DNA from 3 places in the Oerskovia sp. PE-21s genome. Region 2 is predicted to be linked to each of the others. Evidence: predicted binding sites of a transcription regulator. Region 2 holds the regulator's gene; each other region holds the start of a gene.
The links. Region 2 encodes Rex, which represses fermentation and respiration genes when NADH is low (regulators of the CRP and FNR family bind a similar motif). Its sites were predicted from a motif close to CTTGTGAANNNNTTCACAAG; they were not measured.

Region 1 (4,966 bases), on a different contig from region 2:
CCCAAGGGCGCGGTCGTCGCGCCGATCCCCGCGATCGAGACGGTCGACGGTGTCGACGTCGTCGCACGCCACGACGCCGTCCCGGCCAAGAAGACCGCCTCGACCTCGACCGCACCGGCCCGCAAGGTCCTGCTCGTGGGCGTCGGGTCGATGACCGGCACCGCGATGGCGGCCGGGGAGGCGCTCGCGGCCCACGGCGTGGACGTCACGGTCGCGTCCCCGACCTGGGTCCTGCCCATGCCGTCCGCCCTCGTGAAGCTCGCGGGCGAGCACGACCTCGTGGTCACGATCGAGGACGGCCTCGCCGACGGCGGCGTGGGCTCTCTCCTGGGGCAGCGGGCGGTCGAGGCCGGGATCACGGTGCCCGTGGTCCCGCTGGGCCTGCCTACGGTCTTCCTGGACCACATGTCGATCGACCAGGTCAAGGCCACGCACCGCCTCACGGCGCAGGACGTCACGCGCGACGCGCTCACGGCGCTCGCGCTGCTCTGACCTCCGCACGGCGGGGAGATCGACGAGGGGCGCGGACCGCACGGTCCGCGCCCCTCGTCGTGCGCTCCGGTGCAGGCCCGACGGCGCCGCGCCCCCGAGCGGCCGTCGCGCCTCAGGCCAGCGTCGCCTCCGCGGCCCGCTCGACCACGGCGCGCAGGTCGCCCGAGCTCGCGAACCACGTGCGTTGGCGTCCGGCGCCGCCGCCGTTCGACCACAGCCGTCCGAGCAGCTCGGTCACGGCGTCGAGGTCGCCCGCGTCGACGAGGGCCTCGCGCACGTGCGCGACGAGCTGGCCCACGACGTCGTGCGCGGTCGCGGGCTTCCACGTGAGGGGCGAGACCAGGTCGCCAGAGATCCCCGAGCGCCCGGCCCGCCAGGAGGCGGTGCGCAGGAGCTCGGGGTGCAGCATGGGTGCCGAGACGCCCGCGTCGGCCTCGCGTGCCGCGGTCTCGACGAGCCCGCGCGCCAGGGCCGCGAGCAGGGTCGCGGTGTCGGCGTCGAGGCACACGTCCGCGACGCGGATCTCGACCGTGGGGTAGGACGCGGACAGCCGGGCGTCGAAGTAGATCATCGCGGTGTCGAGGATCGTGCCCGTGGCGACCAGGGCGTCGACCGTGGCGCGGTACGCCTCGGGCGTGCCGAACGACGGGGCCGGGCCCGCCGTCGGCCATCGTGACCAGACCTGGGAGCGGAAGCTCGCGTACCCGCTGTCCTCGCCCTGCCAGTACGGCGAGTTGGCGCTCAGCGCGAGGAGCGGGGCGAGCCAGGGACCGATGCGGTCGAGGACCGCGACCCCCTCGGCATCGGACGAGACCGCGACGTGGACGTGGCAGCCGCCCGTGAGCTGTTCGCGTGCCGTGAGCCCGAACGCGGCGCGCGCCGCGAGGTAGCGGAGCTTGCCGACCGTGGTGGGGGAGACGGGGACGGGCGACGTGCCGAGGGCCACGATGCGCGCGTCGCGCTGCTCGGCGGCCTTGTTGGCCCGGATGCGCCCCTCGCGGATCTCCTGGGCGAGGTCCGACAGGTCGGCGCAGGGGTGCGTGCCGGTCTCGAGCTGCTCCTCCATGAGCTCGAGCTCGAGGTCGCCGCCGGGGGCGTCGTCGGACCGGTCCGGGCGCGAGCCGCCCGACGCCCCGAGCCCTCCCTCGGTGATCTCGGTGGTGCCGGACGATTCGATGACCTCGGTCGCGACGGCGGTGGGGATGCCGTCGGGCCCGACGAGGAGGAACTCCTCCTCGACTCCCATGGTTCGCATCGAGGCAGTCTCACACGCGCGGGGGGCTCTTCGCACGCAGTGGGGCGCCCGGCTCGTGCATAGGGGCCTCGAGGCGTGTCGGACAGCTCGCCTGAGGATGCCGCTCGTCGCCGGCCCGGGCCCAGTACCGGGGGGCGACGGGCGGCATCTCGACGTGTCCTCCCGCCCGTGGGCGTGGGGACGGCTGCGTCGGTGCGTGGGCGCGCGGGCGCCCGTAGGGTGGGATTTTGGGCGGAGCTGAGGACGGTACGGGGGCGGGGGTGGTACGCAAGGGACTTTGGTCCCGAACGAGAGGTCTAAAGACTCCCACGAAAAGGTCATGTGAAGACCGTCACAAGGTGGAATGAAGTCGCTTAGATGCATGTTGAAGAACGTAGAAGGGTTGGAATTCCGCCATTCTCGAGGCGTCGAACCTCGAATCGCCGCCGCGGCCTGTGAGCCAGGTGACAGCGTCTTTGCCACGCCGACACCCTCTGCGGGTCGTAGCCTGAAGGGGCGAAGGAGAACGGCAGGACGGCACGGATTTCCCGCGTCGACCAAGGTCTTTACCCCCGCCGCGCAGGCAGCGCGGTGTGGACGTCGAGGAGAGTGATATGACCAGCATTTCCGAGGCTCGCAGCACCACTGGCGGCCAGGACGACGCGACCGTCCCCGCATGGGCCGGCTTCACCGCAGGTCCCTGGCAGGACACGGTCGACGTGCGTGACTTCATCCAGCGCAACTACACCCCGTACGAGGGTGACGACTCCTTCCTCGCCGGGCCCACCGAGCGCACGACCGGCATCTGGGCCAAGCTCTCCGAGATGTTCCCCGCCGAGCGCGAGAAGGGCATCTACGACGTCGACCCGCACACGCCCGCCGGCATCACGGCCCACGCGCCCGGGTACATCGACAAGGACTCCGAGGTCATCGTCGGCCTCCAGACCGACGCCCCGCTCAAGCGCGCGATCATGCCGAACGGTGGATGGCGCATGGTCGAGGGCGCGCTCGAGACCTACGGCTACCCGGTCGACCAGGAGCTCAAGAAGGTCTTCAGCGAGTACCGCAAGACCCACAACCAGGGCGTCTTCGACATCTACCCGCCCAACGTCCGCGCAGCGCGCAGCTCGCACATCATCACGGGCCTGCCCGACGCGTACGGCCGCGGCCGCATCATCGGTGACTACCGCCGCGTCGCGCTGTACGGCGTCGACCAGCTCGTCGCCGCCAAGAAGCTCGACAAGCTGGACCTCGACACCCAGCCGTTCAGCGAGAAGATCGTGCGCGAGCGCGAGGAGCACGCGGAGCAGATCCGCGCGCTCGGCGAGCTCAAGGAGATGGCCGCCTCCTACGGCTACGACATCTCCGGCCCGGCCACCAACGCCCGCGAGGCCGTCCAGTGGCTCTACTTCGGCTACCTCGCCGCGGTCAAGGAGCAGAACGGCGCCGCGATGTCGCTGGGCCGCACCTCGACCTTCCTCGACGTGTACCTCGAGCGCGACCTGGCGAACGGTGTCATCACCGAGGAGCAGGCGCAGGAGATCATCGACGACTTCGTCATCAAGCTGCGGATCGTGCGCTTCCTGCGCACCCCGGAGTACGACTCCCTGTTCTCGGGCGACCCGACGTGGGTCACCGAGACCATCGGCGGCATGGGCGACGACGGTCGGCCGCTCGTCACGAAGAACTCGTTCCGCTTCCTGCAGACGCTCTACAACCTGGGCCCGGCCCCCGAGCCCAACATGACCGTCTTCTGGAGCCCGCGCCTGCCGCAGGGGTTCAAGGACTTCTGCGCCAAGGTCTCGATCGACACCTCGGCCGTCCAGTACGAGTCGGACGAGCAGATCCGCCCGGCCTGGGGTGACGACGCCGCGATCGCGTGCTGCGTCTCGCCCATGGCGGTCGGCAAGCAGATGCAGTTCTTCGGTGCCCGCGTCAACCTCGCCAAGACCCTCCTGTACGCCATCAACGGCGGCAAGGACGAGGTCACGGGCAAGCAGGTCTCCCCGGTCGTCGCCCCCGTGCCCGAGGGCCAGCCCCTCGACTACGACGACGTCCGCGCCCGCTTCGACAAGACCATGGACTGGCTGGCCGAGACCTACGTCGAGGCGCTCAACTGCATCCACTGGTCGCACGACAAGTACGCCTACGAGCGTCTCGAGATGGCCCTCCACGACAAGGAGGTCCTGCGGACCATGGCCTGCGGCATCGCGGGTCTCGCGGTCGCGGCGGACTCCCTGTCGGCCATCAAGTACGCCACGGTCACGCCCGTGTTCGACGAGCGCGGCATCGTGGTCGACTACCAGACCGAGGGCGACTACCCCGCGTTCGGCAACGACGACGACCGTGTCGACTCGATCGCGGTCGAGCTCGTCGAGTCGTTCATGGCGAAGATCCGTTCGCACAAGATGTACCGCGACGCGCTGCCCACGCAGTCCGTCCTGACCATCACGTCGAACGTCGTCTACGGCAAGGCCACGGGCAACACTCCCGACGGCCGCCGCGCGGGCGAGCCGTTCTCCCCGGGGGCCAACCCCATGAACGGCCGCGACACGCACGGCATGCTCGCCTCGGCCCTGTCGGTCGCGAAGCTGCCGTACAACGAGGCGCAGGACGGCATCTCGCTGACCAACACGGTCGTCCCGAGCGGTCTGGGCCGCACCCGTGACGAGCAGGTCGCGAACCTCGCCGGTCTGCTCGACGCGTCGGTCGGTGGCGACGGCTACCACATGAACGTCAACGTGCTGGTGAAGGAGACTCTCGAGGACGCCATGGAGCACCCCGAGAACTACCCGCAGCTCACCATCCGCGTCTCCGGGTACGCCGTGAACTTCGTGCGGCTGACCCGCGAGCAGCAGCTCGACGTCCTCTCGCGGACCTTCCACGGCGCTCTCTGAGCGCAGAACGGCGGAACCATCATGACGACTCTCTCGACGCCCGCAGCAGGCCAGGTGCCCGCGCGTGCCGCCGCCCGCTACGGGGTCGACGGGGTCGCCTCGGCTCCGCTGCCGTGGCGGACCTCCGGTGACGGCCTGGGTCACGACAGCGACCTGGACGCACCGGAGGCCCCCCGCCGCCGGACGGGGGCCGGGGTCTCCGGCCTCTCGACGGCCGAGGACCTCGACCGGCACGACAAGCTCGCGATGATGCGCTCGGGCGAGCTGGGCTCCGTCCACTCATGGGAGCTCGTGACCGCGGTGGACGGTCCGGGCACGCGCCTGACGGTGTTCCTCAACGGGT
Region 2 (4,966 bases):
ATGGGGACCAGTGTCCCAAAGTTCTGCCCGCACGGTGCACGCAGGCGGCGTGCTCCCGGACACAGCGCCCGCGCGCCCGAGCCCGCGCGCCTAGCGCGGCTGGGGCTCCTCCGCGAGGCGGCAGGCCTCGGCGATCGCCGCCATGGCCTCGCCGAGGTTGCGGAGCTGCTCGGGGGTCAGGACGTCGACCATGAAGCGGCGCACCGCACGGACGTGCCCCGGCGCCGAGGCGACGAGCTCGGCGTACCCCGCGTCGGTCATGACGCAGTTCACCCCGCGACGGTCGGTCTCGCTCGCGGAGCGGCGGACGAGCCCGCGCTGCTCCATGCGGTGCACGGTGTGCGTGACGCGGGACCGGGACCGGGCGAGCCCGTCGGCCAGTGCGGACATGCGCATGGTGTGGTCGCCGGCCTCCGAGAGCCGTACGAGCAGCTCGTACTCGCCGAGCGTGAGGCCCGAGTGCTCCTCGTGGTCCCTGCTGAGGGCTTCGACGAACCGCGCCGTGCCGTCGAGGTACTGGCGCCACGAGTGCTGCTGCCCCTCGTCGAGCCAGGGTGCGTCCTGCGGCGCGTCCGCGCGCTTGTCCTGCTGAACCGTCATCTCCGCCTTCATCCGCCACGCCCCCACCGTCCGAACAACCGTCCCAGTCTCCCATCCGGGAACTGGTCCGCCCTCCAGGGAATAGAGGGGTGGGGGCTTGCGTTGATGCGTTCGTATGAAGTTGAATCTTCAACTAATGGCACGTCGGACGGCGCGCCTGACGCATACGCACCACGACTTCCACAGGAGAACACCCATGGCCACGACCCTTCCCGCCGGACTGACCGCAGGCACCTACGCGATCGACCCCTCGCACTCGCAGGCGACCTTCACGGTCCGCCACGCAGGCATCTCCAAGGTCCGCGGCTCGCTCGCGATCGCCGAGGGCACGCTGAACATCGGTGACGACGTCGAGTCGTCCAACGTCGTCGCGGCGATCGACGCCAAGTCCGTCAACACCGGCGACGCAGGGCGCGACGGCCACCTCCAGTCGGCCGACTTCTGGGACGCCGAGAAGAACCCCACCTGGAACTTCGTCTCGACCTCCGTCGAGGCCGACGACGACGACTTCGTCATCGCGGGCGACCTGACGATCAACGGCGTGACCAAGCCGGTCAAGCTCGAGACCGAGTTCACGGGCGCAGCCGTCGACGCCTACGGCAACTCCCGCGCAGGCTTCGAGGCCGAGACCGAGATCTCCCGCAAGGAGTTCGGCCTGACCTGGAACGTGGCCCTCGAGGCCGGCGGCGTGCTCGTCGGCGACAAGATCAAGATCGCGCTCGACCTCTCGGCGATCAAGCAGGCCTGAGCCTCTCGCCCCCGACCGGCCTCCGCGTCCTGACGCGGACCGGTGCGCCAGGAGCCGGCGACCCGTGACGGGTCGCCGGCTCCTGCGCTGTCCGGACGCCCCTAGGCGCCCTCGCTCTCGACCCCTCGGCCCTCCTCGCCCCGGCCCCGGTTCGCGAGCGCCCTGGCCTGCGCGTGGAACGCCAGGATCTGCAGCTCGCTCCCGACGTCGACCGACCGCACGATCACGTCCTCGGGAAGCTGGAGCGCGCGCGGTGCGAAGTTCAGGATCTCCCGCACGCCCGCGGCGACGACCCTCTCCGCGACGTCCTGCGCCACGTGCGCCGGGGTCGCCAGGACGACGATCGTCACGTTCTCGCGGGCGAAGACCTCCTCGAGCGCGTCGACGTGCTCGATCACGAGCCCCGCGGCCTCGGTGCCGACGACGTGCGGCGAGGCGTCCAGCAACGCCGCGACCTCGAACCCTCGCGTGCCGTAGCCCGAGTAGTTCGCGAGGGCGTGCCCCAGGGAGCCGATGCCGACGATCGCGATCCGGTGCTCGTCCTCGACCCCCAGCGCGGACGTGATGTACGTCGCGAGCGAGTCGACGACGTATCCCACCCCGCGGGTGCCGTACGACCCCAGGAAGGACAGGTCCTTGCGCAGCTGCGCGGACCCGACGCCCGCGAGCTCCGCGAGCTCGGTCGACGAGGTCGTCTCGACGCCGCGCCCCTCGAGGTCGCGCAGCGCGCGCAGGTACGCGGGGAGGCGCGCCACGGTCGCGCCAGGAATGCCGGTATCACCCAGGGTCTCTGCCACCCGAACCACCCATGCTTCGTCATGTCGTCGTCATCGTTGACGATCTCGCTGTCCTGCTGTCTCGGATCATCCCAGGCTCGGCGCCCGCGGCGGAGCGTCAGCCAGTGGCGCGCCCCCGCGAGAGCGCCCGGGCGAGCCTGGCTCGGTCGACCTGCCAGAACCCCTGCTGGACGCCGTCCACGGTCACGACCGGGACGTAGTCACCGTACTGTGCCGCGAGCGCGCCCGACGGGTCGGAGTCCACGTCGACCTCCGTCCAGCCCACCCCCTGGTCCGCGCACACGGAGCCGACCACCTCGCGGGCCTCCTCGCACAGGTGGCACCCGACGCGGCCGTAGAGCACGACGCGCTCGGGCGCGCTCACGACCTGGTCTGCGTCACGTCCGGCGGCGGTCTCAGGAACCTGTCCTGCGGCGGGATCTGCGGGGCTCACGACCTCAGCCTACGCATCTCGGACACCCCCTTCCGCCGACCCCCCGGCGGTAGTGCCCGGTGAACGCCGTCGGCGAGGGTCTGCGAGCGCCGATAGAGTGGACGCCATGCCGACGTCTGCTCCTGGGTCCACCCATCCCACGGCAGCCTTCTTCGACGTCGACAACACGATCATCCGCGGCGCCAGCTCGTTCCACCTCGCCCGCGCGCTGTACCAGCGAGGCTTCTTCTCCACGCCGGACCTCGTGACGTTCGCCCTCCACCAGGCCCGCTACCTCCTCCTCGGCGAGAACAAGCGCCAGATCGACCAGGTGCGCAGCCGGGCCCTGGACCTCGTCGCGGGCCGCTCGGTCGCGGAGGTCGTCGCGATCGGCGAGGAGGTCTACGACCAGGTCCTGTCGCTGCGCATCTTCCCCGGCACCCAGAAGCTCCTCGACGAGCACATCGCGGCCGGCCACCAGGTGTGGCTCGTGTCCGCGACCCCGCTCGAGATCGGGCAGCTCATCGCCCGCCGCCTCGGTGCCACCGGGGCCCTCGGTACGGTCGCCGAGCACGAGGAGGGCCTCTACACGGGTCGGCTCGTGGGCGACATGATGCACGGACGGGCCAAGGCGGCAGGTGTGCGCGAGCTCGCCGAGCTCCACGGGATCGACCTGGCGTCGTCGTACGCCTACGGGGACTCGCTCAACGACGTGACCATGATGCAGTCCGTGGGGCACCCGTGCGCCATCAACCCGGACACGCGCCTGCGCCGTCACGCCAAGGACGTGGGCTGGCCCATCCGCGAGTTCCGCGGCAGGCGCCGTCGGGTCGCGGGGCGTGGGCTCAAGACCGCGAGCTGGGCCGGGGCCGCGTGGGTCCTCGGGCTCGTGCTGCGCTCCATCCGGCGCTCGATCAAGGGCCGCGCAGGACTCTGACCGGCCCCGGCGCCCGGCCCGGGCGCGCACGGCGGGATCGGTCCAGGCATGCGAAGAGCCCGGACCCCTGCGGGGACCGGGCTCTCGCGACAGCATACGCGTGACCGCGCAGCGCTGCTACTTCTTGTTGCGACGCTGGTGGCGCGTCTTGCGAAGCAGCTTGCGGTGCTTCTTCTTGGCCATACGCTTGCGGCGCTTCTTGATGACGGAGCCCATGGGTCCTCACAATGCTGGATCGGTGTGCGATCGGGATCGCCCCGATCATGGTGGTCCACGGCTGATCGGGAACCGACCAACACGAGAAAAAGTCCGTCTCCTAGACTACCTGCTCCCGGCGGGTGGCCCGAAATCGACGCCGGGTGACGTCGTCGGGCCGCACGGTCCGGCGCTTGCCGTAGGCGCTCGGGTCAGTCGAAGTGTGCGTCCAGCCCCAGCAGCGGGAAGACCGCCTTGCGGGTCGCGACCACGGCGCGGTCCACCTCGTCCTCGGGGTCGTACCCCTTGCCCCACGCGCTGAACTCGACGTCGCCGTCGCCCATGAACGCGGGGGTCTCACGGTGCGCGACCGCACTGATGTGGTCCCGCCACGCCCCCGGTACGGGCGTCGAGGGGGCCACGGGCGCGTGCACGACCTCGGCCACGACGTTCGACCACGCGTACGGGACGACCGACGTGACCGAGTAGCCCCCGCCGCCCAGGGCGACCCAGCGTCCCCCGGCGAGCTCGTGCGCGAGCTCGTGGATCCAGTGCACGGCGGCACGCTGCGCGTCGACGCTCACGTCGAGGTCGCTCAGCGGGTCGTGACCGTGCGCGTCGCACCCGTGCTGGGACACGAGGACCTGCGGCTCGAAGGCCCGCAGGACGGCCGGGACCACGGCGTCGACGGCCCGCAGCCAGCGCGAGCCGTCGGTGCGGCGCGGCAGGGCCACGTTGACGGCCGTCCCCGCAGCCCGGGGGCCGCCCGTGTCGGTGGCGTGCCCCGTACCGGGGAACAGCGTCGCGCCGCTCTGGTGCACCGAGACGGTCAGGACCCGCGGGTCGTCCCAGAACGCCTGCTCGACCCCGTCGCCGTGGTGCGCGTCGAGGTCGACGTACGCGACGCGCTCGGCCCCGTCGTCGAGCAGCCGGCGGACCGCGGCCGCGGCGTCGTTGTAGATGCAGAAGCCCGACGCCGCCCCGCGCTGGGCGTGGTGCATGCCGCCGGCGATGTTGACGGCGTGCAGCGCCCGCCCCGACCACACGGCCCCGGCGGCTTCGTACGAGCCGGACAGGATGCGGGCCGCGGCCTCGTGCATGCCCGCGAAGACGGGGTCGTCCTCGGTACCCAGCCCGAGGGCCGGGTTCTCGACGCCGTGCTCCGACGCCTCGTGGACCGCGGCGACGTAGGCCGGGTCGTGGACCAGGGCGAGCACCTCGTCGGACGCGGGCGACGTGCCGACGACCTCCACGCCCGGCGCGTCGAGCAGGCCCAG
Region 3 (4,966 bases), on a different contig from region 2:
GCTGCCGAACGCCATGCCGGCGATCGTGGCCGCGTTGTGCATCTTCTCGCGGGCCTCGGGGGCTGCCGCCCCCTGCGTGACGGAGGCCTCGATGTGCTCGAAGACCAGCTTGATCGCGTGCAGCGCCAGACCGTCGGTGAAGTCGTTCGCGTAGACCGACACGTAGGCCTCGGTCGCGTGCGTCAGGGCGTCGAACCCCGAGTCCGCCGCGAGCTTCGCGGGCATCGTCGCGGTCAGGACCGGGTCGATGATCGCGACCGACGGGGTCAGCGCGTAGTCGGCGAGGGGGTACTTGTACCCGGTCGCGTGGTCGGTGATCACCGCGAACGGCGTGACCTCCGAGCCCGTGCCCGACGACGTCGGGATGCAGACCAGCTTGGCGAGGTCGCCCAGGGTCGGGAACTTGAACGCGCGCTTGCGGACGTCGAAGAACTTCTCGCGCAGGTCCGAGAACGCCATCTCCGGGTGCTCGTACTTGAGCCACATGACCTTCGCGGCGTCCATGGGCGACCCGCCGCCGATCGCGACGATCGTGTCGGGCTTGAAGTCGCGCATCATCTCCGCGCCCTTCTCGACCGTCTCGACGCTGGGCTCGGGCTCGACCTGGTCCATGATCTGGATCGAGACCTTGTTGGGCCGGCGGTTCAGGACGTCGAGGACCTTGTCGACGATACCGATCTGGCTCATGACCTTGTCCGTGACGATGGTGACGCGCTCGACGTCGGGCATCTGGGTCAGGTACTGGATCGAGTTCGGCTCGAAGTACGTCTTCGGCGGGATCTTGAACCACTGCATGTTGTTGTTACGACGTCCGATCCGCTTGACGTTGACGAGGTTGACGGCCGACACGTTGTTCGACACCGAGTTGTGCCCGTACGAGCCGCACCCGAGGGTCAGCGACGGGATCAGCGCGTTGTAGATGTCGCCGATGCCGCCCAGCGCGGAGGGCTGGTTCCACAGGATGCGGACGGCCTTGACGCGCTGGCCGAACTCCTCCGCGATGTCCTTGTCCTCGGTGTGGATCGCGCCCGAGTGACCCAGGCCGTCGAACTCGACCATCTGCTCGGCGAGCGAGATGCCGTGGTCGGTCGACTCGGCGCGCAGCACCGCGAGGACGGGGCTGAGCTTCTCGCGCGTCAGGGGCTCGGCGGGGCCGACCTGGCTGCACTCCGCGAGGATGATCGAGGTGTCGTCGGGGACCGAGAAGCCTGCCTGCTCCGCGATCCACTGGGGGCTCTTGCCGACGATCGTCGCGTTGAGCTTGGCACCCGCGCAGTTCGCCCCGCCGGCCTCGACGCCGAAGATGAAGCGCTCGAGCATCGCCTTCTCCTCGGGGTTCGCGAGGTAGGCGTGCATGTGGGCGAACTCGGCGAGAGCCGCGTCGTAGATCTCGGCGTCGAGGATGACGGCCTGCTCCGAGGCGCACACCATGCCGTTGTCGAAGCCCTTGGACAGGACCACGTCGTTGACGGCGCGGCCGAGCTTGGCGGTCTTCTCGATGTAGGCGGGGACGTTGCCCGCACCGACGCCGAGGGCCGGCTTGCCCGCCGAGTAGGCGGCGCGGACCATGGCGTTGCCGCCCGTGGCGAGGATCAGCGAGACGCCGTCGTTGTTCATGAGTGCCGACGTGGCCTCGAGCGAGGGCTGCTCGACCCACTGGATGCAGTCCTCGGGGGCGCCTTCGGCCACGGCGGCGTCCCGCACGATGCGGGCTGCGGCGACCGAGCACTTCTGGGCGCTGGGGTGGAACGCGAAGATGATGGGGTTGCGCGTCTTGAGCGCGATGAGCGACTTGAAGATCGCGGTCGAGGTCGGGTTGGTGACGGGGGTGATGCCCGCGACCACGCCGACCGGCTCGGCGATCTCGACGATGCCCGTGAGTTCGTCGCGCCCGATGACGCCGACCGTCTTGAGGTTGGCCATCGAGTTCGGCACGTGCTCGCACGCGAAGATGTTCTTGGTGGCCTTGTCCTCGAAGACGCCGCGCCCGGTCTCGGAGACCGCGAGCTGCGCGAGGCGGCCGTGCTCGTGGAGCGCCGCGACGGACGCCTTCTTCACGATGCGGTCGATGTCCTCCTGGGTGAAGGCGTCGTACTGCTTGAGCGCCTTGAGGCCACGGTCGACGAGGGCGTCGATCTCGGTGACTCCGGCGGGGGTCTTCACGGGGGCCTTGCTCGTGCTGCTCACGTTGCTCCTCCAGTGACCCGAGCGGCCGGGTCTGCGTGGTGTCTTTCCCTTGCTTGTGAATACTTTCACAAGGTACGGATAGATGCAAGTGATGTTCGATGGTGATCTCGGACGAGCCTCCCCCGCCCCCGCTCTCCCCTGGCATCTATGCATGCCCGGTCCCGCGGATCGGTCGCCTAGTGTGTTGGCATGAGTGCTGAGAACGTCGTGACCGACCCACCCACCGGACAGCCGACCACGCCGCACGACCCGTACCTGTGGCTCGAGGAGGTCGAGGGCCGCGAGGCGCTCACCTGGGTCCAGGGCCGCAACGCCGAGACCGCCGCGACGATCGAGGCCACGAGCGAGTTCGCCGCGACCGAGCAGTCGATCCGCGAGGTCCTCGACTCGGACGACAAGATCCCGGACGTCTCGAAGATCGGCGAGCACTACTACAACTTCTGGCGCGACGCGCAGCACGAGCGCGGCGTCTGGCGCCGCACGACGCTCGACTCCTACCGCACCCAGCACCCCGAGTGGGAGCTCGTGCTCGACCTCGACGCGCTGGGCGAGGCCGAGGGGCAGAGCTGGGTCTGGCACGGTGCGAGCGTCCTGCGTCCCGCCCCCGGCGGCGAGTGGCGCCACGCCCTGGTCGACCTGTCGCCCGGCGGCTCCGACGCCGACGTGACCCGCGAGTTCGACCTCGTCACCAAGCAGTTCGTCGCCCCCGAGGACGGCGGGTTCTTCCGCGAGGAGTCCAAGGGCGGGCTCGGGTGGATCGACGCCGACACGGTGTACGTTTTCACGGACTTCGGACCGGGCTCGATGACCCCCTCGGGATACCCCCGGATCGTCAAGCGCTGGCGCCGCGGCACCCCGGTCACCGAGGCGACGGTCGTGTACGAGGGCGAGCCTGAGGACATGTACATCTTCGGCTGGCGCACCCACTCCCCCGGGTTCGAGCGCGACTTCGTCGGCCGCTCGATCGCGTTCTACGACAGCGAGACCTACCTCGTCCAGGACGCGGGCACGCCCGACGAGCACCTCGTCAAGATCGACGTCCCGCGCTCGGCCGAGGTCGGCGTCAAGCGCGAGTGGATGCTCGTCGAGCTGCGTGACGACTGGACGGTCGGCGGCGCCACCTACCTCGCGGGGTCGTTGCTCACGACCCGCTTCGAGGACTTCCTCGCCGGGGCGCGCGGCTTCACGGTCCTGTTCGAGCCCACGCCCACGACGTCGCTCGCCGGGGCCACGTGGACCGCGCACCATCTCGTGGTCAACGTCCTGGAGGACGTCAAGAACCGCCTCCACGTGCTGACGCCGCCCTCGTCGGGCACGGAAGCGGACGCCGACGCGCAGGGCCGTGGGTGGACCCGCAGCGAGCTGCCCGGCCTGCCGACCATCGGCACGGTCGTCGTGGGCGCCGTGGACTCCGAGGAGAGCGACGACGTCTGGCTCGTGGTGACCGACTACCTCACGCCCTCGACGCTCTCGCTCCTGTCGGTGGGCGCGGGCGCCGAGCCCGAGGTCCTCAAGTCGAGCCCCACCTTCTTCGACACCGCAGGCCTGGTCATCGACCAGCACTTCGCCGTGTCCGACGACGGCACGCGCGTCCCGTACTTCGTCGTCGGGCGCGAGGAGCTCGTGCGCCCGGCGGCCGGTGCCGCCGAGGCGGGCGCCGGCTCCGCTCCCGTGGGCGCCGCGCCCACGCTGCTCTACGGCTACGGCGGCTTCGAGGTCTCGCTGACCCCGGGCTACTCGGGCACGCTGGGACGCGCATGGCTCGCCGACGGCGGCGTGTACGTCGTCGCGAACATCCGCGGCGGCGGCGAGTACGGCCCGTCGTGGCACCAGGCCGCCCTCAAGGCCAAGCGGCACAAGGCCTACGAGGACTTCGCGGCCGTCGCGCGCGACCTCGTCGCCCGCGGCATCACGACCCCCGAGCACTTCGGCATGGAGGGCCGCTCCAACGGTGGCCTCCTCGCGGGGAACATGCTCACGCAGTACCCCGAGCTCTTCGGCGCCGTGATCGTCGGCGTCCCGCTGCTCGACATGCTGCGCTACACGCACCTGCTCGCGGGGGCGTCGTGGGCCGCCGAGTACGGCGACCCGGACGACCCCGAGCAGTGGGAGTTCATCAAGACGTTCTCGCCGTACCACCTGTTCGACGCCGAGCGCGAGTACCCGCCGGTGCTCTTCACGACGTCGACCAAGGACGACCGGGTCCACCCCGGGCACGCCCGCAAGCTCGCCGCGAAGATGCTCGCGGCCGGCAAGGACGTGACGTACTACGAGAACGTCGAGGGCGGGCACGGCGGCGCCGCGAACAACGCCCAGGCCGCGCACATGTCCGCGATCCACTACCGCTTCCTGCGCGAGCAGCTCGGCTGACGCCGGGCGACCGTTCGTCCGCACGACGCACGCGCAGACGCACGGAGGGCGGGGTTCCCCCCGGGGGAGGGGGGACCCGCCCTCTGGCGTGTCTGCGGACGACCCGCCCGCGACCTACGAGTGGGGCACCGTGGCCGTGATGAGCGTGCCGTCCTCGCGACGGTTGCCGGTCAGGTCCCGCAGGCTCGGCACTCCCTGGCGGACGGGCCCCTGCCCGTCGAGGGCCACCGTCACGGGCTCGCCCGCGGCGACCCGCACGGTCTCGCCGCGCACCAGCACCTCGGCGCTCTCGCCCGTCTCGCACACGAGCGTGATCGCGTCGGACGTGACCGTGACCTTCAGCCGGGCCCCGCGCAGCGTGACGCGGAACGTCAGCGACTCCCACGACTGCGGCAGGCGCGGGTCGAAG

Region 1: pflB (formate C-acetyltransferase) is a predicted target of Rex. The motif match lies at 2,066-2,085, and genes of this name have one in related genera.
Region 3: adhE (bifunctional acetaldehyde-CoA/alcohol dehydrogenase) is a predicted target of Rex. The motif match lies at 2,240-2,259, and genes of this name have one in related genera.

Annotation. Positions count from the first base shown of each region.
Region 1 covers NZ_JBUXJM010000003.1:289,835-294,800, reverse strand. Annotated here, with positions in the region: gene dxs (1-deoxy-D-xylulose-5-phosphate synthase) at 1-492, shown strand, start outside; gene ACZDYF_RS07255 (carboxylate-amine ligase) at 605-1,747, opposite strand; gene pflB (formate C-acetyltransferase) at 2,341-4,623, shown strand; gene pflA (pyruvate formate-lyase-activating protein) at 4,645-4,966, shown strand, end outside.
Region 2 covers NZ_JBUXJM010000011.1:50,865-55,830, reverse strand. Annotated here, with positions in the region: gene ACZDYF_RS17915 (histidine phosphatase family protein) at 1-2, opposite strand, end outside; gene ACZDYF_RS17910 (MarR family winged helix-turn-helix transcriptional regulator) at 91-600, opposite strand; gene ACZDYF_RS17905 (YceI family protein) at 797-1,348, shown strand; gene ACZDYF_RS17900 (redox-sensing transcriptional repressor Rex) at 1,450-2,145, opposite strand; gene ACZDYF_RS17895 (glutaredoxin family protein) at 2,243-2,578, opposite strand; gene ACZDYF_RS17890 (HAD family hydrolase) at 2,685-3,494, shown strand; gene ACZDYF_RS17885 (30S ribosomal protein bS22) at 3,612-3,710, opposite strand; gene ACZDYF_RS17880 (acetoin utilization protein AcuC) at 3,902-4,966, opposite strand, start outside.
Region 3 covers NZ_JBUXJM010000001.1:661,967-666,932, reverse strand. Annotated here, with positions in the region: gene adhE (bifunctional acetaldehyde-CoA/alcohol dehydrogenase) at 1-2,187, opposite strand, end outside; gene ACZDYF_RS02810 (prolyl oligopeptidase family serine peptidase) at 2,377-4,557, shown strand; gene ACZDYF_RS02805 (glycoside hydrolase family 65 protein) at 4,672-4,966, opposite strand, start outside.